One region of the Pseudoalteromonas sp. XMcav11-Q genome, then DNA from elsewhere that is predicted to be linked to it. Evidence: predicted binding sites of a transcription regulator. Region 1 holds the regulator's gene; each other region holds the start of a gene.
What was found. Region 1 encodes sigma-54, which starts transcription at its own class of promoters, with help from an activator protein. Its sites were predicted from a motif close to GTTGGCACGNNNNTNGNNT; they were not measured.
Positions count from the first base shown of each region.

Region 1 (4,206 bases):
CCATCAGAGGCGGATCCAGCAAAAGAAGATGAACCGTTAGCTAAACCCGATTATGTTGCAACCACGCTTCAGCAAACGACCTATAGTGAAAATGGCTTATTAAACTATCAGGTAACTGCTGATAAGATGGAGTTGTATCAAGATCTTGGCTTTAGTCACTTTGAAAAGCCCATTTTCACCTTATATAACGGTGAACAGAATTGGCAAATAAGCGCATTAGAAGCAACCCTATACGAAAACAACACCTTGATATTAGAGGGCAATGTGTTGGCAAAGAATTTAACGCCTAACGCCATGATCACGGATATCAATGCCGATAATGTAAGAGTTGAAATTAAGCAAAAATTGATGAAGTCGGAACACCCTGTCGTTATCAACGGTCCTAGTCTTAGGATCACAGGTAAAGGACTGCATGCGGATCTACAAAAGCAAGTGATCGAACTCATCAACCACACAAAGACAATTTATTATGACCAGTAAAATCATTAACAAACTAGTTTTCATCGGCTTGCTTGCAAGTTCTACTCTAGCAATTGCTGCAGAACAAAATGAAGTCATTATTGATGCTGGCCGTCAGCAAGCTCAACTGCAAAGCAACATCGGTATTTTTGAACAGAATGTTGTTATTATTCATGGCAACAGAAAGATAAATGCCGATCGCCTAGAGGTCCACCGCCGCGCGGAGCTCGGCATTAACAAGCAACTGCTTGTGGCAACTGGCAGCCCTGCCACTTTTAGCGAACGTCAACCCGATGGCAACTTGCTAGAAGCCAAAGCAAATGAAATCCGTTACGACGTAGCGAAGGGAACCCTAGTGATTTCTGGTGATGCTGAAATCAATCAAACTGGGCAAAAAATCAATGCTCAAGTCATCACCTATGACATTGAAAAGCAATTGATCAGCGCTGAGCGCTCAGACCAAGAAGACTCTCGAGTAAGAACCATCCTTGTTCCTGTTGATGACAAAAAAGACGCTAAAGAGAAAAAAGCGCAGGAAGAAGGTAACAATTAATGAGCGAGCTCAAAGCAACTGGTCTAGCAAAGAGTTATAAAGGTCGTCAGGTCGTCAAAAATGTTGGTTTAAGTGTTCAGGCTGGCAGTATTGTAGGCTTATTAGGACCAAATGGTGCAGGTAAAACCACTACGTTCTACATGATTGTAGGGTTAGTACCAAGCGACAAAGGCTATATTCAGATTGATGACGAAGATATCACTTTGTTACCGATGCACAGCCGCGCACGACTTGGTATTGGCTATCTACCGCAAGAGTCTTCAATCTTTAGAAAACTCACGGTCTATCAAAATTTGATGGCGATTTTAGAAACTCGAAAAGACTTATCTAAAGTTGAAAGAGAAGCTGAACTAAACGAGTTACTGGATGAGTTTAATATTCAACACATTCGCGACTCACAGGGCATGGCATTGTCGGGAGGCGAAAGAAGACGAGTCGAAATTGCTCGCGCTTTAGCCGCAAACCCTAAGTTTATCCTGTTAGATGAACCTTTTGCTGGTGTTGATCCTATTTCGGTGTTAGATATAAAGACAATCATAGAGCACCTAAAAAACCGTGGTATCGGTGTGCTTATCACCGATCATAACGTTAGAGAAACACTGGACGTATGTGAAAAAGCCTACATCGTTTCACATGGTGAGTTAATCGCTGCAGGCACGCCAGAACATGTTTTGGCAGATCAAACCGTAAGAGATGTCTACCTAGGCGAACAATTCAAGCTATAGTTAAGACGTAGTATTAATAACTGTTAAAAAGGATTGTTAGAGATACATGAGGCAATCATTACAGCTGCGCATGGGGCAGCAACTTACAATGACTCCGCAACTGCAACAAGCCATTCGCTTGCTGCAGCTTAGTACATTGGATCTGCAACAAGAAATACAAGAAGCATTAGACAGCAATCCATTGTTGGAAGTGGAAGAAGGTGATAATACTGACGGCGAAAACGCTGACCAACACAGCCAAGAAAAGAGCCGTGCTGACGACAATCAAGATTCAGCCGATGAAACGCAGGTTAGTGACTATGAGATAGACTCAGATACCGCCATGAGCAAAGACACTGTGAGCGATGACCTTGCCATGGATGTCACTTGGGACGAGTATATGAGTGCAGCGCCTGCTGCAAGCTCAGGTCCACTTCCCGATGACGATAATGTTTATCAAGGGGAAACCTCTGAATCTCTCCACGATTATCTCATGTGGCAACTCGAACTGACACCATTTAGTCCAACAGATAGAGCTATTGCGATTGCGATTATTGAAGCTGTCGACCTGTCAGGCATTCTAACACTGTCTTGCGAAGACATTTTAGAAAGCATTAATGACGAGAATAGCGAAGAGCCTATTGAGCTAGATGAAGTCGAAGCCGTACTCAAACGCATTCAGCTTTTTGACCCTGTCGGTATCGCAGCGCGTAGTTTACAAGAATGCTTATGCATTCAGCTAAACCAATTCGCCCCAGATACCCCATGGATTGCCGAAACAAAAATGATCCTGACAGAGCATATCGACTTGCTTGCCAGCCGTGACTATCGAACTTTGGCTAAGAAAACGCGCCTTAAAGAAGCCGATCTCAAAGAGGTCATGACGTTAATACATAGCCTTAACCCAAAGCCTGCGGCAAGCATTATTCATGAAGAGCCTGAATATGTGATCCCTGACGTATCGGTGAAAAAAGTAAAAGGTCGTTGGGTCGTAGAGCTAAATCCTGATGCTATGCCTAAAATAAGAGTAAATGACCATTACGCTGCGATGTCTAGAACGGCGAAATCCAGTACGGATAGTCAGTTTATTCGCTCACATTTACAAGAAGCAAAGTGGTTTATTAAAAGCTTAGAAAGCCGAAATGATACTTTATTAAAAGTTACCAATTGCATTGTGCAACAACAACAGGCATTCTTTGAACATGGCCCCGAAGCAATGCGCCCTATGGTGCTAAATGATGTTGCTGAAATGGTTGAGATGCATGAGTCCACAATTTCCCGTGTGACAACACAAAAATACATGCATACACCTCGGGGAATATTTGAGCTGAAGTATTTCTTCTCTAGCCATGTAAGTACGGAAAATGGAGGTGAGTGCTCTTCTACAGCAATTAGAGCACTTATCAAAAAGCTGATAGCTGCAGAGAATACCGCGAAGCCATTGAGTGACAGCAAAATTGCAGATATCTTAGCTGAGCAAGGAATTAAGGTAGCGAGACGTACGATTGCAAAATATCGTGAATCCCTAGCCATTCCACCGTCAAATCAGCGTAAAAGCTTGATATAAGACGTAAAACCCAAGAAGGAAAAATGCTTATGCAACTAAATCTAACTGGTCGCCATGTAGAAATTACTGACTCATTAAGAGACTATGTCACCAACAAGTTTGCGAAGCTAGAAAGGCACTTTGATCATATCAATAATGTGCATGTGATCCTTGATGTCGAGAAACTAGTACAAAAAGCAGAAGCAACATTACACGTAAACGGCGGCGAGCTATTTGCATCAACAGAGCATCAAGATATGTATGCCGCAATTGATGGCCTTATCGACAAGCTAGATCGTCAAGTTATTAAACACAAAGAGAAGCTCACTCGACACTAAGATGAAATTAAGTGAATTAGTGAACAAGGACTGCAGTAAAGCTGCGGTCCTTTTTAATAGCAAAAAACGTATTTTAGAATACATCAGCGAACTGGCTCATAGCCAAATTCCAAATACCAGTCAGCATGCTATCTTGGACGCCTTAATGGCGCGAGAGAAATTGGGCAGCACAGGGATCGGTAAAGGCATTGCCATTCCCCATGGTCGACTTGAAGGTTTGGATAAAATCCTTGCAATGGTGCTTGTCAGCGAGCAAGGGATCCAGTTTGAAGCCATAGATAAGCAGCCTGTCGATATTTTTGTCGCGTTCATCGTACCTGAAGGTGATAATCAACAACACCTGAAGACCTTAGCGGCGATTGCTGATACACTCAAAGACAAGTCTTTTTGCAAAATGCTTAGGCAAGCAAAAAGTGATGATGAGTTATATGCAGTGATCCAAGGTGAACTTGATGAGTGATGACGAAAAAGGACTCGAGCTTATCATTATCAGTGGCCGCTCAGGCTCTGGTAAATCTGTAGCGCTTCGAGTATTGGAAGACTTAGGCTACTATTGTGTGGATAACATTCCGGTCAATTTGCTGCCGTCTTTAGTCCGCAGTGTTT
Region 1 covers NZ_JBECOX010000003.1:394,196-398,401, forward strand. The annotation lists gene lptC (LPS export ABC transporter periplasmic protein LptC) at 1-480, shown strand, start outside; gene lptA (lipopolysaccharide transport periplasmic protein LptA) at 470-1,012, shown strand; gene lptB (LPS export ABC transporter ATP-binding protein) at 1,012-1,737, shown strand; gene ABMY45_RS07425 (RNA polymerase factor sigma-54) at 1,784-3,283, shown strand; gene hpf (ribosome hibernation promoting factor) at 3,313-3,600, shown strand; gene ptsN (PTS IIA-like nitrogen regulatory protein PtsN) at 3,602-4,060, shown strand; gene rapZ (RNase adapter RapZ) at 4,053-4,206, shown strand, end outside.

Region 2 (4,206 bases), on a different contig from region 1:
GATCAAAACTCAAGGAGAAGCGCAGCAAGATGGCAACCGTGGTGAACTTATTAATATTAAAAACGCTCGCTCTGGCAAAACCTTACGTGCTAGAGTAATAGAAGTGGAAACAGTAGAGGTGAATTTATAAAAAATTTGCTAAAGTAATACTATTAAACGCCGATAACAAGGCTGAGAGTATAATTTTATTGGGTCTACAATCATGGTTAATCAAGTTAACGGTCAGAATCAGTCTACATCCGTTGCTAATAATGTTAAGCAACAGAAGGCTGAATTGCAAAGAAATGATGCTAATAGTGCGTCAGTTAAATCACCAGCTACACCGAAAGCAGCTGCGGATTCAGTGAGCCTGACTCCACAAGCGCAACAGCTGAAAACGGTCAACGAAAAAGCGCAGCAGTCATCAGGCTTTGACGACAAGAAAGTCGAAGAACTGAAAAAAGCGATTGCAGAAGGCAAGTATCAAGTTGACGCGGAAAAACTAGCCAAAAACATAGCTGCATTTGAGTTCGAAATATATGGATGATTTGGTTCGGCTCTGCCACCACAAACTTTCAGAACAAATCTCGACGCTAGAAGCGATGACCCAGCTTCTGGCTCGTGAGCTTGACGAGCTCGCGTCTCGGCGTGGCGACAACTTAAAAGAAATCGCTCGTGAAAAGCTAACTCTCATTTCAAAACTGCAAAAGCTCGACAATGAATTGTCAAAAACTGAGTCTCACGTCTTTGAAAGCAGTGAAGTAGCCCCGCTCGTTGCTAAAGTGCGAGCACTACTCAGTGAGTGCCAAACCAAAAATGAAATCAATGCTAAAACGGCTCATCAGGCTAATGTAAGCACACGTGAACTAAAAGGGATCTTAATTGGCGCACCAACTTCGATTACATATGGTCAAGATGGCAGCGTGAAAAGTAGCGATAGTGAATTGGTACGTAACCTAAAGGCGTAGCCACGCCTGTCGTATTTTAGTATTGAGGAACAATCGAAGTGAAGCGCATTAAGTAAGCAATATGTGATGAGTGCTTACTTAAAGCTATAAGATATCTTCTTAATTTTCTGCGGCTTGACTTGAGTAATATACAAATCATAAACGCGTTTCATATCAAGCTCTAACTCCGTCGCGTAAGTATCACCAACTGCGTAACTTTTCAGCACCTTAGCCCCACGAACAAGTCCATTTACTTGGCTCTTAAGACCGTCGTTTTGCGCAACCGCTCCTTTTACCGTAATAGTGGATGTCAAATTCTGGCCATACAGTTGCTCAGCCAATTCACGATAGGCTTCTAATTTTGAGACTTTAATGGCCATTAGCTGCTTCTCACCCGCAGTTTTACCCGGCTGAGCACTCAAAGGAGCGTACCCCACTGCCCGTAAAACAGGAAAAGTTTCCGGTTGCACTGTTTCATATTCAATATGCTTATCAACGAGGCTTGAACAGCCGCTGAGCCCTGCTAGCGAACAAACCATAACAACTGAACTGATAGAATTAGTGATACGCATTTCACCACACTCCGCTACAATATATACCAATCAAAATTAAGCACTTCCCCAACATCTTGGTCTCGCAAGGGTTGTCGTGGTTTCATTGAGTATTGGCAAGAAATAAAATTAACTTTCATAATGTATGATTATGCACGAACCTTGCCAAAATTTGGCACAGGTATTGCTGAGTTGAAGAGTAGTTTTTGATCTGGGCATTTAAACATGAAAAAGCAATTCGCGACCAGTCTATCACTGTTGTGTATCACCTTGGTTCATCCAGCTTATGCTGAATGGTTTGAAGTTACCGGCATAGCTGACGTTAAAAATGGCGACCATCAAAAAGCCAAAAGAAAGGCGGTAAATGACGCCATCACACAAGCTTTGCTGTTTTCTGGCGCTTCGGTGAGTAGTGTGCAAACCGTCACCGATGGTGTACTCACCCAAGATCAACTTAAGATCCGCTCAAATGCTGAAATCCAAAGTGCCAACGTAATTGCTGAAGCAAAAGTTGGTGACTCATGGCAGGTGACATTACATATCGATATTACCCCACAGAGTGCTCAGTGCCCTACTAGTGCTTACGACAAACAGGTTGCAGTCACACAAAGTCAGTTAAAAAATAAACACCAAGCAACACTAGGTCAAATTTTTGACATAAATAAAGCGGTGAGCGAGCGCCTATACCAGACAATGTCTGAACAAAAGTTGAGCTTAGAACCTGTTCCTTATTTCGCACAGACCATAGACGTTAACCGCTTTTTCAGCCAGCGGTTTGATTATAATGAACAGCTAATCGAGACCATTACGGCAAATACGAACAGCCAATTTGTATTACTGAGTCAAATTACTGATATTGCAGGTGTCGATAAACTTAATAGCGACTTCGCATTTTGGCAAAGTGATAAATATTTAAGAAGCTTCAAGGTAGACTTTGCGCTGTTTGATGCACTTTCTCATGAAAGGGTGTGGCAAAAGCAATATGCCACTCAAGGCGTGTGGCCGTTTAAGAAGACCAAATTAATTGATGTGTACAGTGAGCGCTTTTGGCAGACAGATTATGCTGATGAGATCCAAACCACGCTGACACAAATCGCAACTGATTTAAACGCAGCGGTGGCCTGCTTACCAACCAACGGCAAAATCCTACATATCGATGATGAACAAGTCGTTATTAATTTGGGCCGCATGCATGGCTTAGAGAATGGCCAGATCCTTAACGTAGCGCATAGTAATCCGCTGACTAATGTCGATGGTAAAATATTTATGCATCAAATTAAAACCATTAATAAACTGCAAGTGATCCAGGTGAATGCGCAAAACGCCATTGCGGTAAATATCAGTAATCGCCCACTTCACAATGTGCAAATTAATGATTTGGTTGAAATTCAAATAGAAAATGAAAATGAGTTTGAACTGTAAGGTTAAGACTACCTATGACGCAGACAAGATTTTCGACGACTTTACACACTCTACATCATGCTTCCGCCGCCCATTTACTTTGGTAATTCCACGCAAAAGTGATACCAATGGCGTCCCCAGTAGGAATCGAACCTACATCTAAGCCTTAGGAGGGCCTTGTTTTATCCATTAAACTATGGGGACAATCTCTAAAGTCAGATAACGATCGCTTTTTTTGACCTTCACTAGCGGGATCTGCATTACTTAATACCCATGAAAGTCTGGAGTTGTCGATTCTCTGTTGTACTGCATCTCAGTGACTTCACTTTAGTATACTGATCTTAATGAACTTTTAAAGATTAATAGTCAATTTATTCGCGGTAATAAATGAGCTGGTTCAGTAGGTGAATACGCAGCAGTTAAGACCCACTACTGCGCTATCAGTTACTTCACTTGAGGTGTGAATAAGAAGTAGGATAGTTCTTCGTTTAATAAAACCTAAACGGTATTTTCTTCTAAAAACCGCTATTTGAAGTACTACCTTGCAGCGGTTGCCTGATCATCAAGGATAAAATACGGGATGGTCACCACCGTGCTTGCTATCACTAAGTTGGTGTTAAACTCTAACAATCTTGCATTTACCTCCACGCCTCGTGGACGGTAAACCATAGTGCCTGTGAGCAAATGACTGGGAGATTGCGTGTTTTTCAAGCGGCTTGCTTTACGCGAAAAAGTCAAGTCGCCACTGGATGTCACTTCAATTTTCCCCAATGCTTTAAAGTCTAACGCTTGATAACCCAGCTTTTGCATTTGATGCATTAAGGACTCAGCCAATTGGTTTCCTAGCTGGTTTGTATCCCTTAATGATTCATTAAAGTTGACAAAACTGGCTACCGCTATCGACTCAGGCTTTTGCCCTAATACAGTATCTGACAGTTCCAACGCAATTTGATTGGCGTAGTTAGCAATTTCTTTGCGATGACGATAGCTAACGAAGCCAATATCTTGCAATACCGCGGCTTGTGAATCTTCATTACGCTCTTGCTCTTCCATCATGGCATATAATATTTCCATGTCGGATTGCTGCGTTTCTGTAGGTTCGGAAGCCGTTTGTTTTGTCATTTCGCAGCCACCGAGTAATGCAAGTGTCGTCGCAAATAGCACTACATTTTTCATCATCGCCTCCGAATTAGTTCGCACGCTCTATACGAATGCCATCGTATGCCGCACCATCTTGTAGGGCGTTAACTACGTTTTGCGGTAAAAAGCCTTGAGCAGAACCCACGACACTTTTACTTCTAAGCCCAACCACTCTGGCATTAACCATA
Region 2 covers NZ_JBECOX010000005.1:239,496-243,701, forward strand. The annotation lists gene flgA (flagellar basal body P-ring formation chaperone FlgA) at 1-130, shown strand, start outside; gene flgM (flagellar biosynthesis anti-sigma factor FlgM) at 203-526, shown strand; gene ABMY45_RS10515 (flagellar protein FlgN) at 519-947, shown strand; gene ABMY45_RS10520 (LPP20 family lipoprotein) at 1,022-1,498, opposite strand; gene ABMY45_RS10525 (flagellar assembly protein T N-terminal domain-containing protein) at 1,703-2,899, shown strand; tRNA gene ABMY45_RS10530 (tRNA-Arg) at 3,008-3,082, opposite strand; gene ABMY45_RS10535 (FlgO family outer membrane protein) at 3,416-4,057, opposite strand; gene ABMY45_RS10540 (FlgO family outer membrane protein) at 4,068-4,206, opposite strand, start outside.
Region 2: a site for sigma-54 is predicted at 1,649-1,667, ahead of ABMY45_RS10525 (flagellar assembly protein T N-terminal domain-containing protein). Genes of this name have one in related genera too.

Region 3 (4,206 bases), on a different contig from region 1:
AGGACAAGCTGAAAACGTTGTTATCGGACAGTTGACGATCAGTGACTTTATTAATCCATCAGGTCTTGAACCGATTGGACAAAACTTGTACACAGAAACTGCGGTAAGTGGTGCACCAGTACAAGGTAATCCAAGCGTTGAAGGGCTAGGTAAGATTGTGCAAGGCGCACTTGAAACGTCAAACGTTAATGTGACCGAAGAGCTTGTAAATCTAATTGAGACACAACGCGTGTATGAGATGAACTCAAAAGTGATTTCAACGGTAGATCAGATGCTGAGCTACATTAATCAACAGCTGTAATTGGGTAGGGGGTATTATGCGTGCATTATATTTAGCCATCGTAACGGTCGCTGCATTATCTGGATGTAGTACAACACAAAATAAAAATGTGGTGCGTGACGATCCGTATTATGCGCCTATCTATCCCGAGGATAATCAAGCCCAAATGGTGGCAACAGGGTCATTATTTAATACGCAGTTTTCCAATGATCTTTATGCTGACAAAAAAGCGTTAAGAGTCGGCGATATTATTACCATCGTACTCAGAGAAACGACTCAGGCGACCAAAGCTGCAAATTCTGAGCTGGATAAATCCAGTGATTCGAGCTTAGACCCTGTGATTGGTCTTGGTGGCAATGCCATTAATATCGGAAAAGAAGCAATACAGTTTGGTGCTAAATCCAGTTCTTCTTTCTCTGGTGATTCGAAGTCTAATCAGTCAAATAGCTTATTCGGGAATATATCGGTCAATGTAACCCGAGTATTGCCTAACGGTAATTTAGTGATCCGCGGTGAAAAGTGGTTAACCCTCAATACTGGTGAGGAATTTATTCGCTTAGAAGGGTTGGTAAGACCTCAGGATGTGACCGCAGATAACACTGTTGAGTCTAATCGAGTGGCAAATGCCAGAATTCAATATTCAGGTAAAGGTGACCAACAAGAAGTGCAAAGTGCAGGTTGGTTAACGAGTTTCTTTATGAGCGCGCTGATGCCGTTTTAAGGTGCTGAAAATGAACAATATGCTTAAGAATATTTTGCTTATCGGTGCGGCCATTACGTTGGTTGGTTTTTCTTCTTTGGCTTCTGCTGAGCGAGTTAAAGACGTCAGTATGGTTGAAGGTGTTCGTTCAAACCAACTGGTTGGCTACGGCCTAGTTGTAGGCTTGCCTGGTACCGGTGAGCAAACCAGATTTACCGAGCAAAGCTTTAAAGCGATGTTGAATAGCTTTGGGATCACGATGCCCGCAAGCTTAAAGCCAAAAATTAAAAATGTTGCGGCTGTTGCGGTTCACGCAGATCTGCCACCTTTTGTTAAGCCCGGCCAAACCATTGACGTTACCGTTTCATCTATTGGTAGTGCTGGTAGTTTACGAGGCGGTACTTTACTTCAGACCTTTCTAAAAGGGGTTGATGGTAACGTATATGCAATTGCGCAAGGTAGCTTGATTGTCGGTGGTTTGGGCGCTGATGGTGCCGACGGGAGTCGAGTTGTGATCAACACCCCGACAGTAGGGCGTGTGGCAAATGGCGCGACAGTGGAGCGAGCGGTACCAAGTCCGTTTACTCAGGGTGATTACATTACCTTTAACTTGAATAGACCGGATTTTACTACCGCAAAGCGCTTGGCCGACACTATCAATGGTCTTGTTGGACCAAACAGTGCTAAACCTATGGATGCAGCTTCAGTTCGAGTAATTGCACCAAGAGATCCGTCTCAGCGCGTTGCGTATTTATCTACGCTAGAGAATCTTGAATTCAAACCAGCGGATACCGCTGCGAAGATCATCGTTAACTCGCGCACTGGCACTATCGTTATCGGCAAAAATGTCAAGTTGCAGCCTGCGGCAATTACTCATGGCGGCCTTACCGTAACAATTGCTGAGCAGCAAAATGTGTCACAACCTAATGCGCTGGCGAATGGCGAAACAACAGTGACGCAGCAAAGCATTATCGACGTAAATCAGGATGACTCTCGAGCGTTTGTGTTTGACCCAGGCGTGAGTCTTGATGACTTGGTTAGGGCAATTAACCAGGTTGGCGCAGCACCTGGCGATTTAATGGCGATCCTTGAAGCGCTAAAAGAAGCAGGCGCGATAAATGGTCAATTAGTCGTCATTTGATGTTCCATTATTAATCAACTAGTTAGCCCCGCAATTGTGGGGCTTTTTTTTGGCTCGGATTTTGCATTTCTATTTGTATAGTTATTAACGTCAAACAGTGCTGAGTGTATGAACACCGACCAATTGAAAAATCAAAGCTTTTTTGACCTAGGAAACCTTGATTCGATCCGTAAAGAGGCGCTGAAAGGTGCTGGCGATCAAGGTGCCTCAGATCAGGCATTGAAGAAGGCGGCACAACAGTTTGAGTCTATCTTTACGCAAATGTTGTTACAAAGCATGCGTAAAGCGAATGAGGCGCTAGAGGATAAAGACAGTCCATTTAACTCTAGTGGTGTCAAATTTTTTGAAGAAATGCATGATCAGCAACTTTCGATGCACTTATCTGAGCAAGGCAGCTTAGGACTGGCAGATCTGATTGTGCAGCAGTTGTCTCCTAACTCTGAAAAGTATAAGCCTGCCTCAGTAATGAGAGCTGACGGCGATATTTCCTTTAAAAAGCAGGCGACAGCGAGTGAGAGTGTGAATAAACCCGAACCGCAGGTTGTCAATGTAAAGGCAGATGCCTCAAGCGATGAACAAACAGGCTTTGGTTCTCCTGAGGAATTCGTCGACAGAATTTGGGAATACGCTCAAACAGCGGCGAAAAAGTTGGGCTTGAACCCTGCGGTAATGGTTGCACAAGCTGCACTGGAAACCGGTTGGGGTAAACACATCATCAGCAAAAAGGATGGTAGTAGCAGTTTTAATCTATTCAATATTAAAGCGGATAGCCGCTGGAGTGGTGAAAGCGCCAGAAAATCGACACTTGAATTTGAGCAAGGGTTACCGGTGCAAAAGCAAGCCGATTTCCGTGCTTATAAGTCGCTTGAACAAAGCTTTGATGATTATGTCAGTTTCCTAAAAGGTAATCCGAGATACGAGCAAGCCTTAAATAAGGCTGGTGATAGTCACGCCTATTTAAGTGAACTTCAAAATGCAGGCTATGCGACCGATCCGAATTATGCCAACAAAATTAAGTCAGTTTTAAAGCGTATTGATGTATCCGATTTCTTATCCGGTGCGCTAACAAAGGGAGTCAGATGAGATGTCATTTGATCTATTAAATATTGGTGCAGCAGGGGTTAGGGCTAACTCCGAGTTACTACAAACCACCAGTAAAAACATTGCTAACCTAAATACCAAAGGGTATATCCGTGAACGGACTGAGCACGGAACGATGATAGGTGGCATGGTTGGTCGTGGTGAAACGGTGCGTTTGATCAACCAATTTGCGCAGCAGCAATTAAATCGTGATATTTCTAATCAATCTTACTATGAGCAGTTTGTCACTGAGGCAAGCCGCGTTGATACGTTGTTTGCACAAGACTCAAACAGTCTGAGCAAGAGCATCAACTCGATGTTTAATAATTTACAAAGCGCGATTAACTTGCCTTCATCGACAACTAACCGCTCTTTATTTATGACGGGCGCTCAAGGCCTAGTCGATCAAATGGATAGATTGTCAGGTATTGTTGTTGATCAAAACAGTATCGTGAACGAGCAATTGGATATTTTCTCAGAAGAAGCCAATAACCTTGTGCAAAAAATCAGTGAATTGAATAAACAAGTGGCGAGTAAGTCAGCGCTCAATCTTAACAATGTCGATCACAGCGTGCTTAATGAGCGAGATCAAGCAATTAAAGAGCTTGCTGAGCTCGTAGATATAGAAACACTCGACGGTGAAAATGGCGAGAAGCTCGTATTTTTAGGCACTGGGGATGCGCTTGTGATGCAAGGTGGTGCCTTCAATTTATTCGCGATGAAAGGCAATCCAGATCCTAATCATAAAGAACTAATCCTAGACATTAAAGATAAAAATGTTGTGCAACTCGAGTTAGATAGCGGCAGCTTGAAAGGCAAAATCGGCGGGTTACTGGCATTTAGAGATGAAGTGTTGCTCCCGGCACAAAACCAACTAGGTCAAATTGGCCTCGCATTGGCAGATGCTTTTAATCAGCAAAATAGATTGGGAATGGACTTAGATGGCAATATAGGTGGAGATATATTTAAAATACCCACCGTGGGTGGTTTTGCTTACAGCGAAAA
Region 3 covers NZ_JBECOX010000005.1:228,130-232,335, reverse strand. The annotation lists gene flgG (flagellar basal-body rod protein FlgG) at 1-301, shown strand, start outside; gene flgH (flagellar basal body L-ring protein FlgH) at 318-1,001, shown strand; gene ABMY45_RS10455 (flagellar basal body P-ring protein FlgI) at 1,021-2,121, shown strand; gene flgJ (flagellar assembly peptidoglycan hydrolase FlgJ) at 2,230-3,204, shown strand; gene flgK (flagellar hook-associated protein FlgK) at 3,206-4,206, shown strand, end outside.
Region 3: a site for sigma-54 is predicted at 2,170-2,188, ahead of flgJ (flagellar assembly peptidoglycan hydrolase FlgJ). Genes of this name have one in related genera too.